Regions from separate parts of the Rhizobium sp. SVR5-2C genome, predicted to be linked through region 1. Evidence: predicted binding sites of a transcription regulator. Region 1 holds the regulator's gene; the other holds the start of a gene.

Region 1 (7,601 bases):
TCACGACCGTCGCAGGCAATGTGCCGCTCTCCTATACGAGCCGCAATGCGCGCATCGTGTGCGAGCTATGCGGCCGGCCGGACATGAAGGTTTTCGCAGGCGCCGACGCGCCGATGGCGCGCAAGCTGGTCACGGCCGAGCACGTGCACGGGAAAACCGGCCTCGACGGTCCGGAACTCAATGAGCCGGCGATACCGCTGCAAGAGCAGCATTCGGTCGATTTCATCATCGAAACACTCCGCCGCGAGCCGGAGGGCGCAGTGACGCTCTGCGCGCTTGGGCCGCTCACCAATATCGGCATGGCTTTCCAGAAGGCGCCGGACATCATTCCCCGCGTTCGTGAGCTGGTAATGATGGGGGGAGGCTTCTTCGAGGGCGGCAACATAACGCCGGCCGCGGAATTCAACATCTATGTTGACCCCGAAGCAGCCGAGATCGTCTTCGGTTCCGGCATTCCGATCGTGATGATGCCGCTTGACGTGACGCATCAGCTCCTGACGCAGAAGGGCCGGATCGAGCGCATGGCCGAGATTGGTACGGCGCCGGTAAAAGCGATGGTCGAGATGCTGGAATTCTTCGAGCGCTTCGATATCGAGAAGTATGGCTCCGATGGCGGACCGCTGCACGACCCGGCAGTTATCGCCTATCTGCTCAAGCCCGAACTCTTCAAGGGCCGTCACTGCAACGTCGAGATCGAGGTAACATCAGAACTGACCGCGGGCATGACCGTGATCGACTGGTGGCACGTGACCGATCGCAAGCGCAACGCCAAGGTGATGCGCTATGTGGATGCGGACGGCTTCTACGATCTGCTGATCGAGCGCTTCGCCCGCATCTGATTTTCAAACTGGTTGGCGAAAGACGCCTGAGGGATCAGGCGTCTTTTTCCGTGAAGGCGGTGTTGATGTCGGCTTCGGCTGCTTTCGGGCCGCCCTTGGCGACGCCGACCATGGCCGGGCGCAGAACGCGTTCGCCGATCGTGAAGCCAGCCTGGACGACCTGGACGACGGTGTTGTTCGGCACTTCGGTGTTCGGAACCTCGAACATCGCCTGATGGAAGTGCGGATCGAACTTCTGACCGACCGGCTCCAGCTTGCGAACGCCATGGCGCTCAAGCGCCGACAGCATGGAACGCTCGGTCATGTCGACGCCTTCGATCAATGTCGTAAGGCCAGCGTCGCCGCTCTCTTTTGCTTCCGGCGGGATGGACTCGAGCGCGCGGCGGAGATTATCCGAGACAGCGAGCATGTCCCGCGCAAAGCCGGCGACGGAATAGGACTTGGCATCCTTGACGTCGCGTTCGGTACGACGGCGCAGGTTATCCATCTCCGCAGCAAGGCGCAGATAGCGATCGCGCAGCTCAGCATTTTCCGCCTTGATGCGTTCGATGAGATCGGGCTCGGCCGGCGTTTCCGCGGTGGTTTCGTTCTCGACGTTTGCGGCAGCGTCGGCTGCGGCTTCGGCCGCGGCAGCGTCAGGTCCGTTTTTCGTCGTTTCGTCGATCATGACGGTCTCCGGTACTGGGGTTGTCTTGGGATGGGCCCGATATCGAGCTTTGACCGCAAAAAATCAAGTCTGCGTGACAAAGAAGGGGAAATTCCGGCTTTTACAAGGTGCCGCGCGAAAGCCTGGAAATCAGCTGTGCCGTGTAATCAACCATCGGCACTATGCGCGAATAATTGAGCCGCGTCGGTCCGATGACGCCGACGGCGCCAACGATGCGATCGTCCTCGTCCCGATAGGGCGCGACGATGAGCGAGGAGCCGGAGAGCGAAAAAAGCTTGTTCTCCGAGCCGATGAAGATCCGCACACCCGGACCGGTTTCGGCAAGATTCAAGAGCTCGATCAGGCTGTCTTTCTTTTCCAGATCGTCGAAGAGCATCCGGAGGCGGTCAAGGTCTTCCACGCCCGCAAGGCCCTCCAGCAGATTGGAGCGTCCGCGAATGATGAGCTGCGGCGGCTTGCCTTCATCGGCGGTGCCCGACCATACGGCGATACCGCGCTCGACGAGCTGCTGGGACAATGCGTCCAGTTCGTTGCGGACATTCTCTTTCAAATGGCTGAGCTGCTTGCGCAATTCCGGCAGCGTCTGGCCGCTCATATGCGCGTTGAGGAAATTCGCGGCCTCCGTCAGCTGCGCTGAAGTGACGCCTGCGGGCAATTCGATGATGCGGTTTTCAATCTGGTCGTGATCGCCAACGAGGACGGCAAGCGCCTTGGTGGGTTCCAGCCGGATAAATTCGACATGCTTGAGGATCGGATCGCTCTTCGACGTGATGACAAGGCCGGCGCCGCGCGAAATGCCCGAAAGCATCCGGCTTGCCTCGTTCATCATCGATTCCATCGCATTGTCACGGCTTTCGGGCCGAACCTGTCGCTCGATAGTCGCACGATCTTCCGCGGAAAGGTCGCCGACCTGCATAAAGGCATCGACGAAGAAGCGGAGACCGCCCTGCGTCGGCAAGCGTCCGGCGCTGACATGCGGCGAGTAGATCAGGCCCAGCTCTTCCAGATCGCTCATCACGTTGCGCACGGAAGCCGGCGATAGCGACATCGGCAAAATGCGGGAGAGATTGCGTGAGCCAAGCGGCTCGCCGTTTTCCAGATAGCCTTCGACGATGCGACGGAAGATTTCCTTGGAGCGTTCATCCAGCGCAGCAACGGCATCCGAAATCGACGTCGACCTGAACCCCATGAACTTCCTTGCACCCGCGCTGCCAACAATCACCCCGAAAATATAGTCAATCTCGCCCCCGAGGCAAAAGGGAATTTGCAAATGGCTGCCGCCAATCGTAGAAGCGGTCAACACCATAAACCATTGCATGATGCTGTCAGAAAACCGCTGACACTTTTCGGTATCTTGCTTCAGGAGATTAGAATGCGGCCTTCAGGCAGAAAAACCGACCAGATGCGCAAGGTCACGTTCGAGCGCAATTTTTCCAAGCATGCGGAAGGCTCCTGCTTGGTGAAATTCGGCGATACGCATGTGCTCTGCACCGCGAGCCTTGAAGACAAGACGCCGCCATGGCTGCGCAACACCGGAAAGGGCTGGGTCACGGCCGAATACGGCATGCTGCCGCGGGCGACCGGCGAGCGCATGAAGCGTGAGGCGGCAGCCGGCAAGCAGGGTGGACGCACCCAAGAAATCCAGCGCCTCATCGGCCGTTCGCTTCGCGCCGTTGTCGATCTCAAGGAACTCGGAGAACGCCAGATCACGCTCGACTGCGACGTCATCCAAGCTGACGGCGGCACGCGGACCGCCTCGATTACCGGCGCCTGGATTGCGCTCTACGACTGCCTGAAGTGGATGGAAGCCCGCAACATGATCAAGGTCGAGCGCGTGCTCAAGGATCATGTCGCCGCAATTTCATGCGGTATCTTCGCCAGCCAGCCGGTGATCGACCTCGATTATCTTGAAGATTCTTCGGCCGAAACCGATGCGAATTTCGTCATGACGGGCGCCGGCGGCATCGTTGAAATTCAGGGCACCGCCGAAGGCACACCCTTCACGGACGAGGAGTTTACCACGCTGATGACGCTGGCGAAGGCCGGCATTGCAGAACTCGTCGAGATGCAGAAACAGGCGATCGCCGGATGACTGCCTTGCTGGAAGGCATGCTGGAAACCGCGCTCTACGCGGACGATCTCGACAAGGCCGAGGCTTTCTACGAAGGCGTGCTCGGTCTTGCCAAGATCGCGCGTGGTGGAGACCGGCATGTATTCTTCCGCTGCGGGCAAGGCGTGCTCCTGATCTTCAACCCCAACGAGACGGTCAAGCCGCCGGCGGCCGATGCCTTGCAGGTGCCACCGCATGGCACGAAAGGTCAGGGTCACGCATGCTTCCGCGTGTCAGCTGAAAACATCGATGTCATGGCGGCACAGCTCAAGGCCGCCGGCATCGACATTGAATCCGAAGTGCACTGGCCGAACGGTGGCCGCTCGATCTATTTCCGCGATCCGGCAGGAAACAGCCTCGAATGCGCCGAAGCCAGAATCTGGGGCATCAAATAGGACCGACCATGCGCACGCTTGACACGAAGACGATCGTCGTCGCCAGCCACAATGCCGGCAAGATCCGCGAGATCCAGGACCTGATCGGTCCGCTCGGCTTCATCGCCAAATCGGCAGCAGAGCTCAACTTCGTCGAGCCGGATGAGACAGGCACGACCTTCGAGGAGAACGCGACGATCAAAGCGCTCGCATCCGCGAAGGCAGCAAATATGCCGGCGCTTTCAGACGATTCCGGGCTAGTCATCGATGCACTGGACGGCGCTCCCGGCGTCTATACGGCCAACTGGGCCGAGACTGCGGATGGCAAGCGCGATTTCGCGATGGCGATGGAAAAGGTGGAACAGGCACTGGAAAAAGCCGGAGCCATGAAGCCCGAGCAGCGGACGTCACGCTTCGTCAGCGTGCTCTGCCTCGCTTGGCCGGACGGACATACGGAGCTCTTCCGCGGCGAGGTCGAAGGAACCGTCGTCTGGCCGCCACGCGGCAGCCAGGGTTTCGGCTACGATCCCGTCTTTCAACCGGAAGGCTACGGCATCACCTTCGGCGAGATGAGCGCCGAAGAGAAGCACGGCTGGAGCATCGGCAAGCCGCAGGCGCTGTCGCACCGGGCGCGCGCGTTCAAACTCTTTGTCGAAACCTGCCTGGAAGCGTAGGGTCGGTTCGTGGAGATTCTCGATACGGCAAGCCTGACACGCGATGCGACGCTTCTACCCGACACGGGAGAGCCGGGTTTCGGCGTCTATGTGCATTGGCCATTCTGCGCGGCGAAGTGCCCGTACTGCGACTTCAACAGCCATGTCCGTCACCAGCCCGTGGATCAGGAGCGGTTCACCGCAGCCTTCCTCAGGGAGATGGCTTCCGTTCGCCAGATGAGCGGGCCGAAAACTGTGACGAGCATCTTCCTCGGCGGCGGCACGCCGTCGCTCATGAACCCGGCGACCGTTTCGGCGATCCTGGAGGGCATTGCGAAGCACTGGCACGTGCCTGATGGCATCGAGATCACCATGGAGGCCAATCCGTCGAGCGTCGAGGCTGAGCGCTTCCGGGGCTATCGCGCGGCGGGCGTCAACCGTGTGTCGCTCGGCGTTCAGGCCCTGAACGACCGCGACTTGAAGTTCCTCGGTCGCCTGCACGACGTCGCCGATGCGCTGAAGGCGATAAAGCTGGCGCGCGATATCTTCCCGCGCATGTCCTTCGACCTGATCTATGCGCGCCCGGACCAGACGGTAGAGGCGTGGGAGAAGGAGCTGAAGGAAGCAATATCCTACGCCGTCGATCACCTCTCGCTCTATCAATTGACGATCGAGGAGGGCACGCCCTTCTACGGCCTGCACAAGGCCGGTAAGCTGATCGTTCCGGATGGCGATCAATCGGCGGCGCTCTATGAAGCGACACAGCAGATCACGGCGCGCGAAGGCATGCCGGCCTACGAGGTTTCCAATCACGCGCGGCCCGGCGCCGAAAGCCGGCACAACCTGACCTACTGGCGCTACGGCGATTATGCCGGGATCGGCCCCGGCGCACATGGCCGCCTGACGCGGGGCCCTGAAAAGATTGCAACGGCCACCGAGCGCAAACCGGAGGCCTGGCTCGAGCTTGTCGAACGCGATGGCCATGGCATTCTGGAGCAGGAACGGCTCGGCTATGACGAGCAGGCCGACGAGCTGCTCTTGATGGGCCTGCGGCTGAAAGAGGGCTTGGACCTTGCCCGCTGGCAGCAGCTTTCCGGCCGGGACCTCGACCGCAAGCGCGAGGAAATTTTACTGGAACTTGGCTTTATCGAGCGCATCGGCAATTCCCGGCTTCGCTGCACGCCCGCCGGCATGCTCATCCTCGATTCCGTCGTCGCCGATCTCGCCTGCTGAGGCTCAGACGGGGCGCCTTTTCCCAAGCGACATCAGCCGTCCGTCGATGGCTGCCAGACCGGCTGCGATCATTGCCATGCCGATCAGGTGTTTCACCTGCAGCTGCTCTCCGAGGACGATCGCGCCCAGCAGGATGGCACTGACCGGGATCAGGAAAGTCACCAGCGCCAGGTTCGTCGCACCCGCCGTTGCCAGAATGCGGAAGAAAAGCACGTAGGCGATTGCCGTCGAAAGCAGGGCGAGACCGAAAAGCGCCAGCCAGGTCTCGATGCCGGGTGCAGGCAGGGCCCAAGGACGGTCGGCAATCAGCGCTATCGGCAGCATCAGGATCGTTGAAGCGGTGACCTGCCCTGCGGCCGGCAGCAGTGGCGGCATGCCCATGGCCCGAAAGCGGCGTCCCCAGATGCCGGCGAATGAATATGAGATCGCGGCGCCAAGGACCGCAAACTGCGCCAGCACATTCGAGCCGAGATCGTGAAGCGCCTCGAAGCCGATCATATAGGCGACCCCGGCAAAGCCGATGAGCACGCCGATCAGGCGATTGCCGGTCATCTTCTCGTCAGCGGTTAGGAGATGAGCCACAACGACGGTGAAGAGCGGTGTCGTGGCATTCAGGATCGAAGCCAGGCCGCTTGCAATGTGCGTCTGCCCCCAAACGATGAGGCAGAAGGGGATCATGTTGTTCAGCACCCCCATGCCGAAGAAAGCAGCCCAGCTCTTGCCGTCGCGCGGCATGGAATGCCCCATGATCCGCACGATGATATTGAGGGCGATTGCCGCGAGCAGCACGCGACCCGCGACGATGGTAAACGGCGGCAGCGCTTTGACGAGAATGCCGTTGAAGAGGAAGGACCCGCCCCAGAGCAAGGACAAGATCAGCAACATGCCCCATTCGGCTGGGCCCATCTGTTTCTGCTGCATGCCACTCTTCCTCCCGTTCTACGGTGGGTTAGGCTTTAACGGTCCGTCGCGCCACCCGTTTCTTGCGCTCCAACTTCGGCAAAGCTGCGAATTATGCTCGTTGAACTGTTCTTCGCAATTCCGTTTGAACATCGCTTTCCTGCTGATATTATTTCGTGAATTCAGCTTCGACAAACGAGTCTTTTTCGATCTACGCTTTAGCTGAGCTAAATCATGAGCGAATATCTGCCTTCCCTTTCGGCCCTAAGGGCTTTCGAAGCGGCCGCGCGGCATCTAAGCATGACGATGGCGGCAAAGGAGCTGAACGTCACTCCCGGCGCCGTCAGCCTGCAGATCCGCGATCTGGAGGCCGCGCTCGGCGTACGGCTTTTCGAGCGGAAGGCGCGGGCGATTTCTCTCACCGTGGAGGGGGCCGATTACTTTACGACGCTGCGTGCCGCCTTCCGGCTGGTGCGGGAGGCGACAGCGGCGATCACCGCGCGGGCGCGCGGTTCCGTGCTGAACGTCACCTGCACGGCAGGCTTTGCGACCTATTGGCTCGTGCCTCGGCTGAGACGCTTCGAGGAGACCCATCCGGAGATCGACGTGCGCATCAGCGCCTCGCATCGCGTGCTCGACTTTCAGCGGGACGGCATCGATCTGGCGATCCGACATGGGCTCGGTGGCTATGACGGGCTCGTCAGCGAGCGGCTTGTGGATGACGAACTGGTGCCCGTCTGCATCCCACGGCTGGCAGAACAGCTTGGGAAGCAGCCTTCCCCGGACATGCTTGCCGGCTTCCAGCTCATCCACGATGTCTACCGC
Region 2 (7,601 bases), on a different contig from region 1:
GCGCCGATGGCGGCCGTCAGCATCTATAGCGTGGAAGGACTTGCGGGCCTTGGCGGACGGCTTCTTTATGGCAGCCTCGCCGACAGGCTCGGGGTGAAACCGGTGCTCGTCGCCGGGCTGCTGGTGCAGGCGGCGGCGCTCGCCACCTATCTCGCCGTCAGCGAACTCGGCCAGTTCTATGCGCTCGCCGTCATCTTCGGCAGCGCCTATGGCGGCGTGATGCCGCTCTATGCCATCCTTGCGCGCGAATATTTCGGCCCGCGCGTCATCGGCACGGTGTTCGGCGCCGCGACGATGCTTTCCAGCATCGGCATGGCCTTCGGACCGTTGGCCGGCGGCTGGATCTTGGACACCTACGGCAACTATTCCTGGCTGTTCATCGGCTCGGCGCTGGTCGGGCTTGGGGCCGCGGGGATTGCCTTGGCATTCCCGCCGTTCCGCGGCGAGAATGCCCAGGCTGCGTTGGGAACGTCGTGACCGTGGACGGTGCTAGCTGAAGCAGAGTTTCCGGTCGAGCTCGCCGAGCGGCTTGACGCCCGCAAGCAGCGCCCTCGCCTCCTGCTCGTCGCGCTTCATCTGCTCGATGAGGGCTTCCAGGCCATCGAACTTCAACTCGGGCCGCAGATAGCCGAAGAGGGAGACGGAACAGGTCCGGCCATAAAGATCGCCGCTGAAATCGAAAAGATAGGTCTCGAGCAGCGTCGCGCCGTTTTCGGTCACCGTCGGTCGTCGGCCATAGCTGGCGACGGCATCGTAGAGCGTGCCGTCGTCCAGGCGGAAGCGAACGGCGTAGATGCCGGCTGCAAGTTCGGCCTCTGGCGGAAGCTGCATGTTGGCCGTCGGAAAGCCGAGCTGCCGGCCGAGCTTTTCCCCGCCAATCACCTCGGCCTCGACCGTGTAGTGATAGCCGAGCTGAGCGGCCGCCTCACTGACGTCGCCTTCCTTCAGCAGCTCGCGGATGCGGCTCGAGGAGACAACCTCGGCATTCTCGTCGCGGAAGGCGTCGATCAGGGTGACGCCGAAGCCGTATTTGTGGCCGGCATCCATCAGGAAGGCCGGGCCGCCCTCGCGGTTCTTGCCGAAATGGAAATTGAAACCGGTGACGACTTCGGACGCGCCGAGCCAATCCCGGAGGATGCCGTGAACGAACTCGTCAGGCGAGCGCTGCGAAAACTCACGATCGAAGGGGTATTCGATGACGGCATTGAAGCCGATCGCCTCGAGGATACGTGCCTTCAAAGGGGCTGGCGTAAGGCGAAAAACCGGCGTTTGTGGCTTGAAGACCGTTCGCGGATGGGGTTCGAACGTCAGCACGAGCGCGGGGATGCCCCGCTCTTTCGAGATTTCCAGCGCGCGATTCAGCACCGATTGATGGCCGCGATGCACGCCGTCGAAATTGCCAATGGCAATCACCCCGCCTTTCAAGCGGGCGGGCAAGGGTTCGCGGGTTTCGTTGCGGTGGAAGACGGTCATCGGCGGGCTCTTCTTAAGCGAGGCGCGGCATCCACCACTTCGGCGTTGCCCTCTCGCGCTCGAGGAAGGCGTGCAGGATCGCCTCGTCGGGCTCCCCGTTCAGCGTGTATTCCTTGGCATGAATGCCGCCGCTGATATACAGAAGATCGAGGCCGTAATCGAGAGCCCCGCGCACATCCGTCGGCATACCGTCGCCGATCGCGAGAATACGGCTCTTCGGGAAATCGCCGTGGGCCTCGCGCGCAGCCGCAAGCACGGCGTCATAGATCGGCGTGTGCGGCTTGCCGGCGATGCGCGTTTCGCCGCCGAGTTGGTGGTAGTAAGCGGCCATCGCACCGGCGCACGGGATGATGCGGTGTCCGCGCTCGACAACGAGGTCCGGATTGGCGCAGATCATCGGCACGTTGCGTGCCTGAAAATCCTTCAGCATCTCCGTATAGTCTTCCGGCTTTTCCGTCTCGTCGTCGAAGAAGCCGGTGCAGACGAGCGATTCAGCCTCCTTGGCATCGACGCGCTCGACGCCGAGGCCCTCGACGATTGCACGGTCGCGTTCAGGACCGAGCAGGAAGACCTTCTTCGGGCCTTCGGCAATCAGGCCGCGCGTGACGTCGCCAGAGGTGACGATCCGATCATAGGCGCCGTCCTGTATGCCGATCTGGCGCAGCTGGTCGACCACCTGCGGCGCGAGCCGCGGCGAATTGGTGATGAGCACGACGGTGAGCCCCTCGGCGCGCGCCGCTTCGAGAGCCGCCGCAGCCTTCGGGAAAGGGTCGATCCCATTGTGCAGCACACCCCAGACGTCGCAGAACACGGCGTCATACTGGCTGGTGATCTCCGCAAAACTCTCAATCCGCTTGGCCATTCGATTTCCCGATTGCTTTTCAGTCAGGCGTGACATCGCAAAGGCATGCCGCGATGGCAAGGATTTTCGGCCGATCCTTTAGCAAAAACCTGAAGCGGCCTCCACCGGCCGGGCTGCGGCATAGATTCCGCAATCGTCTGGGACATTTCTCGCGCTCTTCACAATTCCGGCGCAAAAATCCGTGATGGGTCTTCTTGACTCCTTCTGGAGCCATCCCTAAATGCTCGCCGCTAGCACTCCTCACTGGAGAGTGCTAACACTCATCGATGTGGGCCTTCCCGGTCCGCGAATGTCATTTGATCGAGGGATTAGACAATGGCAAGCACCAATTTCCGCCCCCTTCACGATCGCGTCGTTGTTCGCCGCGTTGAGTCCGAAGAAAAGACCAAGGGTGGCATTATCATCCCGGACACCGCCAAGGAAAAGCCGCAGGAAGGCGAAATCGTCGCCGTCGGTTCCGGCGCTCGTGACGAGTCCGGCAAGGTCGTCGCTCTCGACGTCAAGGCTGGCGATCGCGTTCTGTTCGGCAAGTGGTCGGGCACCGAAGTCAAGATCAACGGCGAAGACCTTCTGATTATGAAGGAAGCCGACATCATGGGCATCATCGGCTGATCAGCCGGTTATCCCGTCCAGAATATCGCTGACACCCTTTTCAGGAGTTCTCAAAATGGCAGCTAAAGAAATCAAGTTCGGCCGCACCGCGCGCGAAAAGATGCTGCGCGGCGTCGACGTTCTCGCTGACGCAGTGAAGGTAACGCTCGGCCCGAAGGGTCGTAACGTCATCATCGACAAGTCCTTCGGCGCTCCGCGCATCACCAAGGACGGCGTATCGGTCGCCAAGGAAATCGAACTTGAAGACAAGTTCGAAAACATGGGCGCCCAGATGGTCCGCGAAGTTGCTTCGAAGACCAACGACATCGCCGGTGACGGCACCACGACTGCTACCGTTCTCGCCCAGGCCATCGTTCGCGAAGGCGGCAAGGCCGTAGCAGCCGGCATGAACCCGATGGATCTGAAGCGCGGCATCGACCTCGCTGTTGCTGAAGTCGTCAAGGATCTCCAGGCCAAGGCCAAGAAGATCAACACTTCGGAAGAAGTCGCACAGGTCGGCACGATCTCCGCAAACGGCGAAAAGCAGATCGGTCTCGATATTGCTGAAGCCATGCAGAAGGTCGGCAACGAAGGTGTCATCACCGTCGAAGAAGCCAAGACCGCTGAAACCGAACTCGAAGTCGTCGAAGGCATGCAGTTCGACCGCGGCTACCTGTCGCCCTACTTCGTGACCAACCCGGAAAAGATGATCGCCGACCTCGAAGACGCCTTCATCCTCCTGCACGAAAAGAAGCTTTCGAACCTCCAGGCTATGCTCCCGGTTCTCGAAGCCGTCGTTCAGACCGGCAAGCCGCTCCTCATCATCGCTGAAGATGTCGAAGGCGAAGCTCTTGCTACGCTCGTCGTCAACAAGCTGCGTGGTGGTCTCAAGATCGCTGCCGTCAAGGCTCCGGGCTTCGGCGATCGCCGCAAGGCCATGCTGGAAGACATCGCCATCCTGACGGGCGGCACTGTCATCTCCGAAGACCTCGGCATCAAGCTCGAAAACGTTACGCTCGACATGCTCGGCCGTTCCAAGAAGGTTTCGATCTCCAAGGAAAACACCACGATCGTTGACGGTGCCGGCGCAAAGTCCGACATCGAAGGCCGCGTTGGTCAGATCAAGGCTCAGATCGAAGAAACCACTTCCGACTACGACCGCGAGAAGCTGCAGGAACGTCTTGCCAAGCTCGCTGGCGGCGTTGCCGTGATCCGCGTCGGCGGCTCGACGGAAGTCGAAGTCAAGGAAAAGAAGGACCGCATCGACGACGCTCTCAACGCGACGCGCGCTGCCGTTCAGGAAGGCATCGTACCGGGCGGCGGCGTTGCCCTGCTTCGTTCGTCCACGAAGATCACCGCAAAGGGTGAGAACCAGGACCAGGAAGCCGGCATCAACATCGTTCGCAAGGCACTTCAGTCGCTGGTTCGCCAGATCGCTGAAAACGCTGGTGACGAAGCCTCGATCGTTGTCGGCAAGATCCTCGACAAGAACGAAGACAACTACGGCTACAACGCTCAGACCGGCGAATACGGCGATCTGATCGCTCTCGGCATCGTCGACCCGGTCAAGGTTGTTCGCACCGCTCTGCAGAACGCAGCTTCGGTTGCTTCGCTGCTGATCACCACCGAAGCCATGATTGCCGAAGCTCCTAAGAAGGACGGCGGCGCTGCTGGCGGCATGCCGGGCGGCATGGGCGGCATGGGCGGCATGGACATGATGTGATAGGCGAAAGCCTGCACATCTGAGCCATCCGGTTCAGTTCAGGAAGGGCGGTCCTCGGGCCGCCCTTTTTGTTTGCCGGCGAGCGATTCGACCATCTGACAAAGCCGATGTATTTCCGATGGTGAAACGTTTAAGCGAGAGGGGCGAAGGTACTAGCCGAGATCGAGGCTTTCGCGAAACTTGCTTTTCTTGTTTATTTTATGCGTTACTTATACTTGTAGCGAAAGTCGTATTTCAGCCTAGAAGTAAGAATTTTTAAAAGGTGGAACCGTTTACACGTGATCCGGACCGCAAAATTCTACCGGATTTTAACAGTTTTTGGTGCGGAAAGCGCCGTCAATGCATCAGCCGGCCTTCAGTACATCACGGAAAAAACATTTGCCGAGCGCACAAAACTGCATATAAATCCGCGCTGCAATTTTGAACGCATAAGAATACTTTTTCCCCCGCCAGCAAAAGCAATTCCGGCAAAGTCGGCCAGGTGCCTTCCAAGCCAAGATTTCGAGTAAAGCATTGTAGTAGAGCGCTGCCGGCAAGCCGCGCTTTGAACGCCCGGACATGAAGGACGGCGCAGCATGAGGATGTTTCGTCAGACTGCACGAGAGCGCGGATAGAACTGCGTCCGACCCGGGAAAGCCCTTGTTTAAGATCGCCAAAGCAACCGCTACCGCCCCCCGCATGCATGACTCACTGGATCTGCCGCATCACGATCAGGAGATGCTTGCGCAGTTCTCCGTCTCCGAGGCCTGGACCGGCGACTTTTCGACGGGCATTATCCGTCTCGGCGAGTGGAGCAGTATGCTGCATGGCCTTTCAACACAGGAATGCGGTCTTCTGAGCCTGTTGCGCTGCTATGATCCGAAAGATCGCGCCCATATCCTCACCCTATTCGAGCAAGCTGCGACGCTTTCGTCATCCTTCTGCTTCTCCACGACAATCCTGATGCCGAACGGTTTGCGGCAGCCGGTTTTCTGCATGGGTGCATCGAGCGGACTCGAGGCGCAGTTCAGCGGCAGCATGGCAGGCGTCTTCCTCTTCCCGCGGTTCAAGCTGGAACAAGGACATCAGATCGCCACCCGGCAATAGGCAGAAGCTTAAAAAGGCCGGTCCTGAGACCGGCCTCTTTTGTTTGCGCCGATTACTCCGGCTTGACGGGAATGTTCAGGCCCTTTTCGCTTGCCGGGCGAGCAATGCAGCGCTCGAGCCACGCCATGACGGAGGGGAACTTTGCGTAGTCCAGGACCTCCCTGCCGCCGTAGAAGATATCGGCGCCACGGATCCATGGGAATGTTGTGATGTCCGCGATCGTGTAGGTGTCGCCCATGATCCATTGACGTCCCTGCAGACGTGCCTCTAGCACGCTGAGCAGCCGCTTGGCTTCGTCCCGATAGCGCTCCACCGGATAGGAATTGTTGGCGACCTTCTCGGCCGCGAATTTGTAGAAGTGGCCGAATTGGCCGAGCATCGGGCCGATCCCGGCCATCTGGAAGAATACCCACTGAATGGTCTCGTAGCGCCCTACGGCATCCGCCGGTATGAGCTTGCCGGTCTTTTCCGCGAGATAGAGAAGGATCGCGCCGGATTCGAAGAGGCCAATCGGCTTGCCGTCAGGGCCGTTCGGATCGATAATCGCGGGGATACGGCCGTTCGGATTGAGCGAGATGAATTCGGGAGACTTCTGCTCGTTCGTAGCGAAGGAAATATAATGCGGCTCGTATGGTAGGCCGAGCTCTTCCAGCGCGACCGACACCTTCACGCCATTCGGCGTTTGCAACGAATAAAGCTGGATGACGTCGGGGTTCTTTGCCGGCCAGCGCTTGGTGATCGGGAAGCTTGAAAGGTCTGCCATTGGAATCTCCTTGGGGGATGGGAAGCAGACCATAGAAGAGCAGCTACCGCGAACACAAGCCACGCTGCGTGAGCGGTCGTTTCAAAATATTGAACAAACCGTCCGCTTCTGTTTATCTTTTCAGCTACGTCAAAATGAGCGAGTAGAAGGGGCAACGAGGTTCAGAAAGTGCCGGGGGCACAGGGACCTCCAGAGCAATCCAAACGGAGATCACGTCCATGTCGAATACCAGCAACGGCCTTATTCTTGTCGCCCGCATCCTCCTGTCCTTCATGTTTATCCTTGCTGGCTTCGGCAAGGTCACCGATCCGGCAGGCACTGCCGGCATGATCGCAGGCGCAGGCTTTCCTGCCGCAACGGCGCTGACCTATCTCGCAGGTCTCTTCGAACTGCTGACCGGCCTTGCCGTTCTCGTCGGCTTCCAGGTCCGCATCGTCGGCTGGTTGCTTGCGGCCTTCTCTATCTTCACTGCCATCTTCTTCCACCTGCCCTATGCCAGCGGCACCGAGCTGGTGAATATCCTCAACCAGATCATGGTCATGAAGAACTTCACGCTGGCCGGCGGTTACATCCTGCTCGCCACGGTCGGCGCAGGCGCCTACTCGATCGATGCCCGCCGCGGCGCATCTGCCGTCCGCGCATAAGCGAACAACCTCCCAAGCATAAGAAACCCGCCGTCGAAAGACGGCGGGTTTCTTCGTTTGGTCCTATGCTGAAATCAGAGGGCGCTTCGCACCGCTTCGATGATCCTTGCCAGCGACTGCTCGTCAGCGTGATTGTCCTTGCGGGCGCGCATGAGGCAGGCTTGCGAGCGCAGGATCACGCCGTCGTTCAGCACTCGCAGGTGGTTCGCCTTCAAGGTGGAGCCTGTCGAGGTGATATCGACGATAATGTCGGCCGAGCCGGACGCGGGAGCGCCTTCCGTCGCGCCAAGGCTTTCGACGATACGATAGAGCTGAATGCCGTGCTGGCTGGAGAAGAACTGCTGCGTCAGCCGCCAGTATTTGGTCGCGATGGTCAAGCGGCGGCCGTGGCGGGCGCGGAAGTCGGCGGCGACGTCTCCGAGATCGGCCATCGTATCGACGTCGAGCCATATTTCCGGA

The links. The regulator HrcA, encoded in region 1, represses chaperone genes, less so after heat shock. The targets are predictions, from matches to a motif close to GTTAGCACTCNCNNNNNGNGAGTGCTAAC.
Region 2: a site for HrcA is predicted at 2,565-2,593, ahead of groES (co-chaperone GroES). Genes of this name have one in related genera too.

Annotation. Positions count from the first base shown of each region.
Region 1 covers NZ_JBNDHT010000018.1:54,404-62,004, forward strand. The annotation lists gene ACPYOI_RS07765 (nucleoside hydrolase) at 1-839, shown strand, start outside; gene grpE (nucleotide exchange factor GrpE) at 874-1,506, opposite strand; gene hrcA (heat-inducible transcriptional repressor HrcA) at 1,607-2,695, opposite strand; gene rph (ribonuclease PH) at 2,879-3,598, shown strand; gene ACPYOI_RS07785 (VOC family protein) at 3,595-4,011, shown strand; gene rdgB (RdgB/HAM1 family non-canonical purine NTP pyrophosphatase) at 4,020-4,664, shown strand; gene hemW (radical SAM family heme chaperone HemW) at 4,674-5,876, shown strand; gene ACPYOI_RS07800 (DMT family transporter) at 5,880-6,797, opposite strand; gene gcvA (transcriptional regulator GcvA) at 7,011-7,601, shown strand, end outside.
Region 2 covers NZ_JBNDHT010000101.1:11,936-19,536, forward strand. The annotation lists gene ACPYOI_RS24485 (MFS transporter) at 1-477, shown strand, start outside; gene ACPYOI_RS24490 (bifunctional riboflavin kinase/FAD synthetase) at 490-1,473, opposite strand; gene ACPYOI_RS24495 (TIGR01459 family HAD-type hydrolase) at 1,487-2,335, opposite strand; gene groES (co-chaperone GroES) at 2,651-2,947, shown strand; gene groL (chaperonin GroEL) at 3,003-4,649, shown strand; gene ACPYOI_RS24510 (hypothetical protein) at 5,289-5,735, shown strand; gene ACPYOI_RS24515 (glutathione binding-like protein) at 5,788-6,498, opposite strand; gene ACPYOI_RS24520 (DoxX family protein) at 6,717-7,142, shown strand; gene hisG (ATP phosphoribosyltransferase) at 7,217-7,601, opposite strand, start outside.